One region of the Priestia sp. D51 genome, then DNA from elsewhere that is predicted to be linked to it. Evidence: riboswitches for the same ligand, from Rfam matches in the RefSeq annotation. Region 1 holds a riboswitch; the other holds the start of a gene.
The links. A riboswitch is a leader RNA that binds a small molecule or an ion and turns the genes downstream of it on or off. The one in region 1 is predicted to bind cobalamin.
Positions count from the first base shown of each region.

Region 1 (8,026 bases):
TGCCGTTTTACCCTTTATTCTTTTCTACTTATTAAAAGATGGGAAAAACTTACCTAATTACATTGTAAAACTGCTTCCAAACCGCTCTCGTTCTGAAGCTAAATTCATTTTAGCCGACATGAACCACGCATTAAGCGCATATATTCGCGGGCAAATTTTTGTTGCGATTTGTATAGGTGTACTGCTTTTCATTGGCTATCTGATTATTGGGTTAGATTATGCATTACTTCTAGCGATTATCGCCATGGTAACCAATGTTGTCCCTTACCTTGGTCCGATTATCGCCATTATTCCAGCCATTATTATTGCGTTTATTACGTCTCCTTTCATGCTTGTAAAACTGGCCATTGTCTGGGCAGTTGTTCAATTGCTTGAAGGCAAAGTAATCTCTCCGCAAATTATGGGAAGAAGCCTGGATATTCACCCGATTACGGTCATTTTTGTCATTCTAACCGCCGGAAACTTATTCGGAATCATCGGTATTATTTTAGCCGTTCCTGGATATGCCGTTTTAAAAGTTATTATTACGCATATTTACCAATTCATCCGTTTGAACTCTACTATGTATCCAGATAAAAAAGCATAATAAAAAGCCCATCGATTTTCGATGGGCTTAACTTTTTACTTTTGTTCTTCTTCATCTTCACGATCAAACCAAAGGAGCTCTTGATCATCTTCATCTCCATTATAGTTGATGAGAATTTCTTCTCCTGCTTGGATATCCGTATATGCATAAAAATCAAAGGTATGATTGTCAAAATTAATTTCATACGTAGCATTGGGTGTATACGAGTGATTAAACAGCATACCGTATCCCAAAAGAATAGCCGTATGATTCACTCCATATTCAAAAGCATAATCCGCTAGTGTTGTTTTCTCAATAAAATCATGCTCTTTATTAGGATAAGCGATAACAGGAGCTTCGTGAATAAGCGTTCCTTTTTTAATATCTTGCTTAGCAAATACACCTCTGTTAAATTCTCCATCGCTTATCGTAGACATTTTTATTTCGATCATATTCGTCACCTATATATTCTTTCATCTAAGATTTTCTTCTTCCCTAAGCTTGACAGTTTCTAATGGGGAAATCAACTGTTTTTCATAACCACTTGAATATAAGCTGAAAGAGTGCTTATCATGCACACTTGTGTAAGCACTTACCTTGTTAGAAACACGCAATTTGATTTTATTTTAGACATAGAAAAGCAATGACCTGGCGCATAGCGCTTTTTTGAGCCATTCAACATGTGAAGAATCGTTTTTCTCTGTGATATAATCGTTTATGCTGCTTTTTTATGTTAATCTATGACTTTTATTACTGATTTTATCTTATGTTAGAAAGAAGGTTTCACATGAACTTAAATCCCGACAGAGATGGTGTGATATATGCGGTCCTTTCTTATCTTATGTGGGGGCTCACGCCAATTTATTGGAAGCTGGTTCACCACGTAGCACCAGGTGAGATTTTAGCTCAGCGCGTTTTTTGGTCTTTTATTTTTATGCTTATTCTTTTATTAATGACAAAGAAATGGCGTACATACATTACGTTTATAAAAGAAATAGTGAAAAAACCATCCTTATTCTGGTCCCTTTTTACTGCGTCTGTACTTATTAGTGCAAATTGGGGCATTTTTATGTGGGCTGTCATTAATGGAAAAATAGTAGAAGCGAGCCTTGGACAATATATTAATCCCCTAACAAGTGTTTTATTAGGTGTTATTTTCTTAAAAGAGAGATTAAGCGGGGCTCAAATTTTTGCATTTATACTAGCAGGAATCGGCGTCTTAACGCTTAGTCTTCATTATGGTGTGGTTCCTTGGATTTCGCTTAGCTTAGCTGTTACCTTCGGATTATATGGTTTGGCAAAGAAAAAGATTAAAGCTGATTCAACGATTGGATTAACTCTTGAAACGATGGTCATCTCCCCTATTGCATTAGCATACATAGGCTACCTTACGTTTCAATCACACTTGCAGTTTTTTGATTCTTTTTCAACAAGTCTTTTATTAATGGGCAGTGGAGTAGTTACAGCTTTACCACTCCTATTATTCACAAAAGGTGCTAAAAAAGTATCATTATCAATGCTTGGTATTCTTCAATATATTTCACCAACCTTGTCTTTACTAGCAGGAGTCATTCTATACCATGAATCGCTAACAAAAGCTCATGTTATTGCTTTTAGTTTTATTTGGTTAGCTTTTATTGTTTATACGTTCTCATCTATTACTAAATGGGGGAACAGAAAACAAATAAGAAATAAAGTGGAGGCTTAACAGAATCATACACTCTCTTACGTATTATTTTTAAACAAAATAGGCTGGGAGGAGCATTATTTATGAAACGCATTATTGACTCGCATATTCATCTAGATCAATATGAACAGAAAAGCTGGAAAGACATAGTTGAGCAGGATCCTTCGTTACAAGCGCTTATTTCTGTATCTTCTACATTACACTCTTGCCAACTTAATCAAAAAATCAGCAAGTTATATTCCTGCGTGAAACCTGCCTACGGATTTCACCCTGAACAAATGCTGCCTTCTTCAAATGAATTAGCGGAGCTGTTTGCTTGGATTGATCAAAACAATGAAGAAATGATCGCTGTTGGGGAGGTTGGTCTACCTTATTACTTAAGTCAGACCTATACTCTTTCTCTAGAGCCCTATTTGGAGCTGCTTGAAGCTTTTATTATTCATTCAAAAAAATGGGGGAAACCGTTAATTCTTCACGCTGTATATGAAGATGCTGAGATCGTGTGCGACTTACTAGAAAAACATTCTGTGCCTAAAGCTCACTTCCACTGGTTCAAAGGAGCTAAAAAAACCGTTGAACGAATGAAAAACAACGGCTACTATATTTCCCTTACACCTGATATTGTATATAAACCTAAAATCCAAGCGCTTGCCACAGATTACCCTCTTGACTACTTGATGGTCGAAACAGATGGTCCGTGGCCATTTGAAGGACCTTTTCAAAACCAGACAACGGTTCCATCAATGATGCATCAGTCCGTTCAGGAAATAGCACGTCTCAAAAGGGTTTCTGTAACGGAGACATATGATTTTTTATATCGAAATACAGCTCATTTTTATAATCTCTCCACATAAAAAGCCTTTCCCTAAGGAAAGGCTTTTTATATCTAAATTCGTTTCACAAGTTTTACGATCAGCACAATCACTGCAATGACAAGAAGAATGTGAATGATGCCGCCGCCAATATGAAAAACTAATCCTAATAACCAAAAAATAAATAAAAGTCCAATAATCGTCCACAACATAATTTTTTCTCCTTTTTTATATGTAGTATTTGTTATAATTTTATATTTCCCTAAATGTGCATAAATAAACGCATTTCATATACATCTTTTCACTAAAGAAGGTTCACATAATGTACAAAAAGCAATCACGTTCTCTGTGGTAAAATAAGTATGTAATCTTATTTAATTTAAGCGGAGATGATTAACTATGACATGGATTGTATTACTTTCCATCATTCTTGTAAGTGCACTCAAAATATTAATAACGTGTCTTCCAACTCCAGTGGTCAAATGGCTTATGACTAAATTTCAATTACACCCAACACTTGATGATCAAAACGCTACTGTCACAGTTGATGGGAAACATTTAGAAGGCAAAGACAAAATGCAAGTGATTGATTATTTTAATAAAGCAACATTTTTAAAACAATATTATGTCCATGAAGGAAATAAGGACTATTATAAACACCTAGAAGACAGTGAAACTCCACTTGTTATCGATACGAAAAAAGGGAAAAACGATGTTCGACTATGCGTATATAGCTATCATGATCATGTCGACGTCGTGAAACAATACAAAAAGAAGATTATCGCCTACAGCCTGCTGTCTGATCACCTTCAAAAGCAGTCCATAACAGCTGACCTAGCTTAAACCAGTCGCCTACAAGGCGGCTTTTTTAGTTTTTAGGTTTAGTTTGAAGTTACCTTATTTAAAAATACCAAACTTTAACATTAATTCTAATGCTATAACATAAATTAATAGAATTTTCTAATTTTTTAAGAGGTGATGGATAATGCTTTCTTTGTTAGGGTTTGGAATGATTGCTACTTTTCTTTCTTTTCAAGTGGGCCTTTGGGACAACTATTATCACGACAATTACAGCCATTTTAACGAACGCTGTTTCCCTTTAGACTTCTACTATAAAAAAAGGAAGCCGACTACCATAAGGCAATCGGCTCACACATGTAGGATATTGATTTAACACTAACAAAGTACAACACAACACTAGTAATTATATAATATATTTCATTATTTTGAAAGCGATTTCATATATATTTTTAAAAATATTTTGTTACTTGTTTTTTACAGAAAAGAACCACGTTTCAGCCAATTCGAAACGTGGTTCTTTTCTGTAAGGACTTGCCCTACAGGCTATAAATGTAAGTTACGTTCATTATAGCATGAGCCCATATACAGATTCCATGGTAATTACTGTATGATCTCGTTACGTTACGACTCGTTGTATTTTTCTGTCCATGTGCAGCGTATTCCATGGTTCATCCTGTTCAGCTAGCCTTTTGATAAAGCCTTGTGAAGCCCAAAAAGGAATAGCGCCAGGTAAAAAAGGATGAGTATGCAGATACAGCGTGTCATAAAAATGACTTTGGGCAAATTGTTCAACTGCTTTTAACAGCTGCTGTCCAATGCCTAGACGCCGGTACGCTGGATCGACATAGCATTTTACAACCTCAGCTGCAGTTCTATGTTCATATCGCTCTTTTAATGCATGAAACCGTCCATCGTAAGCGTATAAACCAATGGTTCCAATTACTTGTTGATTTTCCGTAACAGCTGCAAAAAAAGCAGCGTCTTTCGCTTGAACGTAATGTTCATTAAAATGAAGCAAATCCACAGGAAGCTGATTTTTTTCCAGCATAGGAAATAGCTCATTCCGCATATTCATGACAAACTGAAACACTTCAGCATCCTTTTCTTTTACTTCTTTAATTTGATACATTTGTACTTCTTGCACGTTTACTGTCACATCCTTTTAGCGATCATTGTATACTTTTTCTTTTCTCTGCTTATGCTGCAATGTTAACTACGGCGTTACGTCTAAATGCTGAGTCAGCATATAATACTCGCTTGGATTTGTTGTCCAGTTTTTCACTTTTTGATTATAAGCAACAACAATGTTTGGATGTACAATCGATGACGTCAGCATTTTTCTATTAATCAAAGCGGTTGCTTGTTTGGCTAACTGATCTCGTTTTGCGTCATCTACTGTTGAATTTAACTGTTCTATCATTTTTGTTAGCGTATCATCATTAATCCGGCTGGCATTTAAACCACCGCCGGGCAAATAGTTCGTACTTAAATAATAGCTGGCATCTCCTCTAGGTGCTGTGATAAGGCTGTACAATGCTAAATCCCAATCATCTTTTGCCATTACATATTCATCGCTATCTTCAACTAGGTGAATCTTAATAGTAATTCCTAACTCTTTGGCATTAGACTGTAGAAGCTGAGCAATTAAAGGCAGTTCTGGCAAAGAACTGTATGTGACAAGAGAGAGCGATAGTGGCTTTCCATTTTTGATTGCTTTGTCATTTTTGATTTGATAGCCTGCTTTCTCTAAATATTTTTTAGCAGATGTCATACCTCTTTGCTCATTAGCAGTACTATCAGCAAAAGGAAATTGGGGTAAAAATGGACCTCGAGCCGCTGCCGCTTGATTGTTCATGATGCTGCTAACAATTTCTTTTCGGTTCAATAAGGTATCGATAGCTTTTCTTACATTTTCGTCTTTTAATGCGTCATTGGTTTGATTGTAAAGCAATAAATGGGTGCGCACACTAGGTACTCCACTTACTTTAAAAGACGGATCTGTTTGTAAAGTGCCCAAGCTTTCTAAAGGCGGGCGATAAATAATATCGGCTGTTCCAGATTGAAGAGCAGCAACTCGCGCATTAGCATCTTCGTTAAATCCAAAGATCGCACTTTTCAATTTCACTTTTCCACCCCAATAATTTTCATATCTTTCTAATTTTACTTGATTTCCTTGATCAAAAGACAAGACGCGAAATGGACCCGTACCAATGGGCTTCTTAGCTATATTAGAAGCATCAACATCTATAATAGCTGTATTTGGATGCACTAATTCAGAAGGAAATTTAGGCATTGGTTCTTTTAATGTAATTGTCAGCGCATGACTGTTCGCTTTCATTTCTTTAATATTTAAAGCGTTTTTCATCGCATAACTTTGGTCTATCGTTCTTTGAAGAGAAGACTTAACGGCATTTGCATCCAGCGCTTTTCCGTTTTGAAACATGATGTTCTTTCTTATCATAAATGTCCATGTAAGGCCGTTATCTTTCGTTTCCCACTTTTCAGCAAGCCAAGGCTTTATTTTTAAATCGTCGTTGATTTTAACAAGCGTCTCCCCTACTCCCCCACGAACTGCTGTATAATTATCGTCCGTATGAGGATCAAGCGTTGCAGATGTAAAATTAAATAAAAACGTCACACTTTTATCCGTTTTCTTTCTTTCTTTTATACTTACGCTCTCTTCATTAGGAGCGCAAGCAGTGAGGCAAAGTAACACGAGAAATATCATAGATACAAGTTTTTTATTATTTATCATTCATTTTTCCACCTTCTATTTTAATACACAAAAAAAAGCACTTCTAAAAAGAAGTGCTTGCCTTCACAACAAATTCAGATAAACGTATCCCTTGTTTATCGTATTTTTGATTCTGCCAAAACACCTCCCTATCCTCGTAGGTTATTGTGTGCTGCGATTTATGGCAGGTCTCCTGGCTTCAAGTCATTGCCTTATACCGCCTTCCCGTCTCTAAATAGACAGTGGCTTTTTGACATAAGGCTCCTTGTTACAGTGGCGGGACCGCTCCGGATTTTCACCGGATTCCCTTTTAAGGCAATTGAAAAACAATTGCCACCATAAAAGCTGGTTATTTAATTTAGTAGCGTGCTCTTGAAACTCTAGAAGTGGAAGCTGATGGTGAAATATCTTCATCATCAAATCCAGTGGCAATAACGGTTACCATCATTTCGTCCTTTAAATCTTCATTAATCACAGATCCAAAAATCATATTTAAGTCCTGATCAGAAGCGGACGTGACAATATCTGCTGCTTCCTGTACTTCGTAAAGACTCAGGCTGCTGCCGCTCGTAATGTTCAGCAGCACGCCTCTTGCTCCATCAATCGATGCATCTAGCAGCGGACTAGAAATCGCTTTTTTCGCTGCTTCAATTGCTCGATCTGATCCCGAAGCTCGTCCGATACCCATAAGCGCAAATCCTTGATTAGACATAATTGTTTTTACATCAGCAAAGTCAAGGTTAATCAGCCCCGGAACAGCGATTAAATCTGAAATACCTTGAATACCTTGGCGAAGAACATTATCTGCTTCACGGAATGCTTCAAGCATAGGTGTCTTTTTATCAACGATTTCAAGCAAGCGGTCGTTTGGAATGACAATAAGGGTATCTACCGATTCATTCATCGCAGTAATACCGCCTACTGCTTGCTTGGTACGTTTATTTCCTTCAAACTTGAAAGGGCGAGTAACTACTCCAATTGTTAAAGCATTTAGTTCACGGGCAATTTGGGCAATAACCGGAGCTGCTCCAGTACCAGTGCCTCCCCCCATGCCAGCTGTTACGAATACCATATCTGCGCCTTGCAGTACTTCTTGAATTTGCTCTCTGCTTTCTTCTGCAGCTTCTCTTCCTACTTCTGGATTAGCTCCTGCACCTAATCCTCGCGTTAATGCCGCACCAATCTGCATTTTCACATCTGCTTTAGATAAATTAAGCGCCTGAGCATCCGTATTAACGGCGATAAATTCTACCCCTTGTACACCATGTTCAATCATACGGTTAACGGTGTTATTTCCTCCACCGCCGACTCCAATTACTTTAATTCGCACTAATGGCGATACATCTGCATCAAATCCAAACATTCTAAGTTCCTCCTCAATGATCAAAATTACTTTCTCTTATTATCCGAAAAAACACGTGAAGAAC
Region 1 covers NZ_JBLTIR010000007.1:33,129-41,154, reverse strand. The annotation lists gene ACNHOZ_RS23200 (AI-2E family transporter) at 1-586, shown strand, start outside; gene ACNHOZ_RS23195 (SET domain-containing protein) at 622-1,017, opposite strand; gene rarD (EamA family transporter RarD) at 1,353-2,273, shown strand; gene ACNHOZ_RS23185 (TatD family hydrolase) at 2,336-3,106, shown strand; gene ACNHOZ_RS23180 (lmo0937 family membrane protein) at 3,139-3,276, opposite strand; gene ACNHOZ_RS23175 (YfmQ family protein) at 3,464-3,907, shown strand; gene ACNHOZ_RS23170 (GNAT family N-acetyltransferase) at 4,482-5,009, opposite strand; gene nikA (nickel ABC transporter substrate-binding protein) at 5,079-6,620, opposite strand; cobalamin riboswitch at 6,765-6,955, opposite strand; gene ftsZ (cell division protein FtsZ) at 6,958-7,962, opposite strand.

Region 2 (8,026 bases), on a different contig from region 1:
CAATTTTTATGACGTCTCATAATTTAAATGAAGTTGAGAAGATTTGTACACGTGTAGCGATTATGAAAAATGGTGTTATTTTAGTAGAAGGGACAATGGAAGAACTGCGTTTTCAATACCAAGCGAAAAAAACGGTGATGATTAAACATGATCCTTACCCAAGCAGTCATAAAGAATATATTCAACAGTTTTTCCGTACAGTGAGTCCGGACGTGGAATACCATCACACGTACACAAAAGTGATGCTTCAAAAAGAGAGAAATATCCCTCTGATTATTCGCGAATTGATTCAATGCGGCATCGATATTTATCAAATTCACGTAGAAGAGCCTTCTTTAGAAGAAATCTTTTTGCAAAAAAACATCGTGGATCATTCGCAGGTAAGTTAATGGGCAAAAATCTGTTGGCTTACCACTCAGCCTGACTACGTTATTTATAAATACCAGTTAGGAAGCTTCTGACAAAAATATGTTCATTTTCTTCAGAAACTGATAAGATAGCTAATGACATTTAAAAATAAGAAAGGATTTCGATTATGTTATCAGCTATTAATTCAGTAGACTATACCATTTTCCATGCGGTGAATCAGTACGCCTCGCATGTGAAGTTTGTAGATTCGCTGATGGTATTCTTTGCAGATTATGCCCAGTATGTACTTATTGTTTTACTCGGCTTGTTTTTACTTATTAATAAAAACGGCAGCCGTGTTGTAGCATTTCAAGCTTTATGTGCTTGTGCCACAGGAGTCATTATCAATAAAGTGATTAGTTTATTTGCTTATCGAGATCGTCCGTTTATCTCTCACCACGTGAATCAGCTTATTGATCACGCCGCGAATTCTTCATTTCCAAGCGATCATGCTACGTCTGCATTAGTTATCACTTTTACCATTTGGCTGCATTTCAAACGTTCAGGGCGCATGTGGGTTGTCATGGGTGCACTCATTGCATTTTCACGCGTATGGGTTGGCGTTCACTATCCATTCGATGTGTTAACAGGAGCCGTTTTAGGCTGCGTGCTGGCGCTGTTTATTCATTATGTTATTTTTAATACGAAACTGATGAGGGCTATTACTAACTTGTCTATTTTTCGAAAATCAGCTTATGACGAACAGTCTCAATATTATTAAGAAAAAGTCGCATATACGCGGCTTTTTTTTATTGGAAAATTTTTAATGTATTTAACACTTGTTTTTTAAAATTAAATTGTGTACAATTAAATTACAGAAACGATAAATAAAAAATTTTAATAAAATTACTAAAAAAGAGGAGAGATTTATACATGAAAGCTTTATATGAAACGACAGTCGTTAACACAGGTGGAAGAACAGGAGAAGTTCATTCTTTAGATAATATCTTTAATCTAGACGTTGCAACACCTCCAGCGCTTGGTGGAGAAGCAACAACAGCAACAAACCCAGAGCAGCTATTTGCAGCTGGATACAGTGCTTGTTTCAACAGCGCGTTAGAATTTATGTTGAAAAAACATAACGTAGAAATTAAAAGCAGTGAAGTAAAAGCTACGGTTCAGCTGCTTCCAGATAAAGCTGATCAAGGAGTGAAAATTGCTGTAGCGCTTGAAGCTCATATCGAAGGCTTAGATTTAGAAACAGCTAAAAAATATGTAGACCTAGCCCACTCATACTGCCCGTATTCAAAAGCAATCAGCGGCAACGTAGACGTAACGGTAGAAGTAGTTTAATTGCTTTAAAAAGCCCTGCTAAGCATGTAAAGCTTAGCAGGGCTTTTTTATTTGAATTTTCTCTATTCATTTGTAAGGAGTACTAGTATAATGAGGAAGAAAATGAATCATTCGCACAGTTTAGGTGCTCTTACATAGCGTAAGAGGTAACAGGGAATCGAGTGCAAATCTCGAGCGGTCCAGCCACTGTAAGCAGGGAGTTTTCTATCTTATCGTCACTCAAAACGGGGAAGGCGGTAGAAAATGATGATCTCAAGCCAGGAGACCTACCTATTCTGTACACTTGACTCTTCTAGGAAAGAGGCGGTGTATCAAGGTACGCAGTGAGCAATTGCTGTTTATTTTCATATGCCGACACATCCTCAATTTCTATAGAATTGAGGCTTTTTTACGTTTTATTTTAAAAAAAGGAGTGTAGGAAATGGAAGGTTTATCAGTTTTTTTACTTGTCTTTTTATTAGGAATCAGGCACGGATTGGATGCAGATCACTTAGCTTTTATTGATGGCCAGACCCGATATAATTGGCGAATGGGGAGCCGTTTTGCCCCGTGGGTCGGCACGCTGTTTTCACTAGGTCACGGAGGAATGGTGGCCGTCACGGCCGGGGTGCTTGGCGTGGTGATGAAGAATTTTACGTTTCCATCGTATTTCGATCATTTTGCATCTTGGGTATCCATTATCTCCCTCTTTCTAATCGGGACATTAAACACATATCATTTGCTTCGAACCAAAAATAAAGAGGAAGAGTTTGAGCTGAGCGGGTTAAAAGGGAAGTTTATTCCGAAAATCGCAAAAGGAACAACGAATCCTTTTTTAATTATTCTTGTAGGAGCATTGTTCGCTTTAGCAGCCGAAACGGTCAGTCAAACGGCCGTGTGGTCTCTAGCTGTAGGGAACGCAGGCAAGTATACGCCGCTTTTATTAGGACTAGTATTTATGTTTGGTATGATGCTGACAGATACAATCGATTCACTGATTGTACATAAAATGGTGAATGAATCGAGTAAGTTTGGGCGATCTGCTTCCCGCTTGATGGGCTGGGTTATTGTTGTCCTCGCGTATGGTGTGTCACTCTATTTAGCATTCACTTTCTTTAACCCGTGGGCCGAAGTAAACTTTGAAATGGTTGGCGTTATTTTGTTTATTTTTTTAGTGTCTATGTTTGTTTTTGTGAGTGTGAAGTCAAAAGGGAAAAATATTAAAATAAATGTCAATTAGTCAAACGAAAGCTTTAATCTGTTGAAGATTGAAGCTTTTTTGTATGAATTTGTTGAAGTTTATGGCTATTTTCGGTCGGTTATGAATAAGTTAAAGTATTATCTATATTTAAAGGATGGAAAATTGTCTGAAAACCATTATAATTAAGGATAATTTAAGGTCGTTATGTGAAACGTAGAACATAGTTATACGTACGATAAATAAAAGCATTTAATGCGAGCAGCAGGGGTTGTTTGGAGGAGGAATTGATTTGAGTCAGGTAATGGTAGAACAAAGTGTATTTAGTTATTTAAAAGAACACGAACAAGAGATGCTTGAAGATTTAGTTGGATTTGTGAAAAAAGAATCACCGTCCTACAGTAAAGAGTTAGTAGATCAGTGTGGAATGTATTTAACGGAGCTGTTTCAAAAGCGTTTAGGAGTAGGCTACGAAATTATAGAAGAAAAAGAAGTAGGAAACCATTTGAAATTTACGATTGGAGAAGGAGAAAAGCAGCTTTTAATTATCGGTCACTTTGACACGGTATGGGAAAAGGGAAGGCTAAGTCTAAGAACAGAGGGAAACAAGCTGTACGGTCCGGGAATTTTAGACATGAAAGGCGGCATTGTGCAATCTATATGGGCGATTAAAGCGATTCAAGAGCTTGGCTTATCGCTCGATAAAAAAATTGTGTTTTTCTGCAATTCGGATGAAGAGATTGGGTCAATTTCTTCTAAAAAATACATTGAAGAAGAAGCACAAAGAAGTGAAGCAGTGCTAGTAGCAGAACCGGCGGTGGCGGGTTCAGGTGCGTTAAAAACGTCGCGCAAAGGAGCGGGAATTTTCACCGTAAAAGTATGGGGACGAGCAGCACACGCGGGTAATCACCACAAAGAAGGAATCAATGCGATTGAAGAGCTTGCGCGCCAAGTGATTTTTCTGCAGAGCTTAACCGATTATGAAAAAGGTACAACGGTGAACGTTGGGACATTTACCGGAGGCAGCGGTACAAATGTAGTGCCGGAATATGCAGAAGCGCACGTGGATTTACGTGTTTCTACAGAAGAAGAAGCAAAACGTATGACGGATATTATTTTGAATTTAACGCCCATTTTAAAAGGGATTAAGATTGAAGTAACAGGAGGCATGAACCGTCCTCCAATGGTTAAGTCTAAACAAACGGAAGAGTTATTTGAATGCGCTCAGTCAATTGCGGCCAAACTGGGTATGAAATTAGAAGAAGCAGCTGTTGGAGGCGGAAGTGATGGCAATTTTACAGCGGCCATTGGTGTTCCCACGTTGGATGGATTAGGAGCATGCGGAAAAGGAATACATGCGGAATATGAACATATTCAAATTGATACGTTGTCCGAGCGCTCTTCTTTATTTGCGAATTTACTGCTTCAAATATAAAAAAAGCCCGCCTCAAACGGCGGGACTAACCTGAAAGCTTATATTGGGAGAGTATAAGCTTTCTTTTTTATTTACTGCTTTCTTCTTGAAGAGAAAAAGCAGTTTCTTTCTTTTTAAATACCACTTTATCAAGAGCAAGGAACTGGCTTCCTGCAAGAAATAGGTGAGCAGACATGGCAATTAAGGCGATATCAAACTCAAATCCGCCAACAAATCCGCTTTTAAGCTTGGCTGTGAAAATAGCGCCGAGCATTACTGCTATAAATAAAGCACCTATGACTCTTGTTGCTAAACCAAGAATAATAAGAATACCACCTACAAGTTCAATCGTTGCAACAATATATGCCATGAAACCAGGGATTCCTAAGCTATCGAAGAACCCTACTGTATTTTCAATTCCCCCTTGCCATTTTTGAAAGCCGTGTACTAAAAATGTAAAACCTAATACTAAACGAATAATAAGTGAACCAATTTCGACGTTTTTATTCACTTTACTTCCTCCTTTAAGTGTATTTGAAAAACACTACATTATGTAGTGTGAAAGCCCGAAAAAAGAAATGTAGCAATTAAATCAGAAAGTCTTTCTTATTTGGATAATTTTACAACATTATGAATACTACACTACACATTGTAGTGTGGTGTTTGTCCCCAGTCAAGTGAAAATATAAAATTAGACCATTTGGCATACAAAAAATTTCTGAAGGGCACTTGAAAAATCCTTTAATTATGTACAATTTAGTTCCTTATTTTCAATCTTATTCTCCAACATGCTATACTGATGGCGGAGGTGTTACGATGCGCTTAGAAAATAAAAGAGTTATTGCGCTTGTTAGTGCAGACTTTGAAGATCTAGAACTATGGTATCCAGTGATGCGTCTTCGCGAAGAAGGAGCAGAAGTACATTTAGTTGGAGAAAAAGCAAACGAAACGTACATGGGGAAATACGGTGTTCCAGCCGTATCGGACTACGCATTTAAAGATGTTGATCCAGCTGAATATGACGCTATTTTAGTACCTGGAGGCTGGGCGCCGGATAAACTGCGCCGCTACCCTGAAGTAATTGAAATGGTTCGTCATATGGATGAACAGCAAAAGCCAATCGGCCAAATCTGCCATGCAGGATGGGTATTAATCTCTGCAAAAATCTTAGATGGCCGAAACGTAACAAGTACGCCAGGAATCAAAGATGATATGGAAAATGCGGGAGCTATTTGGCATGATGAAGCAGTCGTAATCGACGGCCACATCATTTCAAGTCGCCGTCCGCCAGACCTTCCTCCTTATGCAAAAGCATTTGCTGATGTACTAGCAGAGCAATAAGAAAAAAGCCGAAACCATATTGGTTTTGGCTTTTTTATAAGATTCCCTAAAAAAAGAAATGATAAAGTAAATAAAAAATCATCATTAAAAAAGCGAGCAGATGCATCTGCTCGCTTTTGTTCGTGTTTCTTATCAGTAACTTGCTTTTTGCAAGTGTAAAAACAAAATGATTACTTTCTTTATAAAATCCATGATTACGGTTTTTGTATGTTTCGTTGTTGTTAGGGCACAATTAGCATTGATTGTGCTTGCATGGATTTCATCCATTGCCGCGGTTTGTTTTTCCACATGATCGATTAACCTAAACGACGCAAGCCCTACCTCTCTTGCATCCTTACGGCTCCGAAGCCGATCCAGTGTGAATAAGTTTTGTTCAAAGACATGTGTCGAATGCCAGTATTTTTACCTTGCATTGTACGATACATCCTCTCAAGTTACTTTCACTATGTCTAGCTCTTAAAGAAAAGCCAGAAATCTAAATATAACACCCTGGTTAACCAATGTCAAATAGAAAATATGATTTTTTCACGTGAAACAATTGCAGTTAAAACAAGGTTAAGTAAAGGGATATCTTTTTTATATGGAAGAGTTTTTTGGTACGATAAGTTAGAGGAATCCTAGAGGAGGATGAAAAATGAACAAAAATGAACAGTTTCGAAATGATGTATTGAACAGTGTAGAATCATTAACATACGAACAATTAAATCAGCAGCCAGCATCTAATACATGGAGCGTTATGCAAGTATTAGAACATTTATATTTGATGGAGCGCATGATTGTTTCACGTGTAAAGGATCAGTTAGAAAACGGTGTAGATCAGCCCACTGAAGATAAGCCGTTTCATTTAGCGGTAGACCGTTCGCGAAAAGTAGATGCACCGGCTCAAGTTACGCCTTCTAATGAAAAGCAGACATTAGAAGAAATGAAGAGTAAGCTGGCAGAATCAAGAGAGGCTTTAGCAGAGTTAGAAGAAACAGCAAGTGAAGATAAGCTAAAGCAAAAATCATTTCCACACCCTGTATTTGGGTTAATGGATTTAAAGCAATGGATTGACTTTATTGGTTATCACGAAAAGCGTCATCAAGAACAAATAGAAGAAATCAAAGCAGCAATCGGTGCATAAAAAAACAGGCTTTCCGCCTGTTTTTTATTTTTGGACCAAAATAGGATAATCCGACATCATCCAAATGCCAACACTGTACGTTTGGGGATTATGGTTCCCTACGGTAGAACCTGTTTGAATGGTAAATGAGAGTTGAAGAGGGTCTTGATCGTAATAAATTGTTTGCTTTGTGGAAGGGGAATAGAGTCGCTTCGGAGGGATTTTAGGAACCGTATCCGTCGTGTTAACAAAGCAGCGGCTATTTGAAACAAGATTTGTGTATGTTTGAACGAATTGAGGATCACCTACTCGAGGAGCTCCGTAGTTGTACATTGTAACCTCTGGAAAAGATGCGTTTGTGGCGACATCTAAGGCATGAAGAGCAGCGAGTGCACCACCTAGGCTATGCCCCGTTATATAAAGTGGCTTGGGGGTAAGGGACTGATACGTTTCAAAAATTTCATCACGGCATGATTCGTAAACGGCTAAAAAACCTTCGTGGACGAGACCGGCTTGTTGATTGTATGGATAAGGGCGCTGCTTAATGCGAGCATCAGCAATCCAATCTGCCTCAGATTGAGTTCCTCGAAAGGCAATTACGATAGAGTCATCAGATTCTAAAATAAAACCAAACCATTCTTGAACCCCTATGGCAGAAGCTTTAAACGATTTAATAAGCCGGTAGCCTTCAGGTACATCAAATGTGCCTCCCTGTGCGTATTGCTTATAAGCTAAGACGCACGCATAAAGAAGGTCTAGAGCTAAAGGACGATAAAATAAAGGCTCTATTCTCATCATTGTTTTTCACACCTTCTAATAGAAAGTAACTCCTATAGCCTATGTGTTCCTGATAAGAAAGGTGCAGATATCTCTCTTTTGAAAGCGATAATTACGGAATGTAAACGGTTCATCGTTGGATGTTTTTGAGGATTTTATAAGTTTTTTTGTGTATTTTAACTAAAAAAAAGTTTTAATTTAGAGTTTTATTGTTAAAATTTATAATTTAACTTATAATTTAAAATAGTCTGAATGAAAAAATAAGGGGGTTATCTTTTGGAGCAATTTGTAACGAGTTTGAATAATGTGCTATGGAGCACGCCTGTTATTTATGGATGTCTTGCGATTGGCCTGTTTTTCTCAATTTTAACGAGGTTTTTGCAGGTAAGACACTTAAAAGACATGGTTATGCTTATGTTTCAGGGTAAAAGCTCAGAAGCAGGAGTTTCTTCCTTCCAAGCCCTGTCTTTAGCGCTGTCGGGACGAGTCGGAACAGGAAACATTGCTGGAGTGG
Region 2 covers NZ_JBLTIR010000009.1:88,860-96,885, reverse strand. The annotation lists gene ACNHOZ_RS24810 (ABC transporter ATP-binding protein) at 1-389, shown strand, start outside; gene ACNHOZ_RS24805 (undecaprenyl-diphosphatase) at 536-1,129, shown strand; gene ACNHOZ_RS24800 (organic hydroperoxide resistance protein) at 1,282-1,701, shown strand; cobalamin riboswitch at 1,807-1,989, shown strand; gene ACNHOZ_RS24795 (HoxN/HupN/NixA family nickel/cobalt transporter) at 2,123-2,920, shown strand; gene ACNHOZ_RS24790 (M20 family metallopeptidase) at 3,150-4,313, shown strand; gene ACNHOZ_RS24785 (DoxX family protein) at 4,381-4,803, opposite strand; gene ACNHOZ_RS24780 (type 1 glutamine amidotransferase domain-containing protein) at 5,109-5,633, shown strand; gene ACNHOZ_RS24775 (hypothetical protein) at 5,766-5,921, opposite strand; gene ACNHOZ_RS24770 (DinB family protein) at 6,268-6,756, shown strand; gene ACNHOZ_RS24765 (lipase family protein) at 6,781-7,533, opposite strand; gene ACNHOZ_RS24760 (alanine/glycine:cation symporter family protein) at 7,789-8,026, shown strand, end outside.
Region 2: linked by a shared signal. The riboswitch ahead of ACNHOZ_RS24795 (HoxN/HupN/NixA family nickel/cobalt transporter) and the one ahead of nikA (nickel ABC transporter substrate-binding protein) in region 1 are both predicted to bind cobalamin.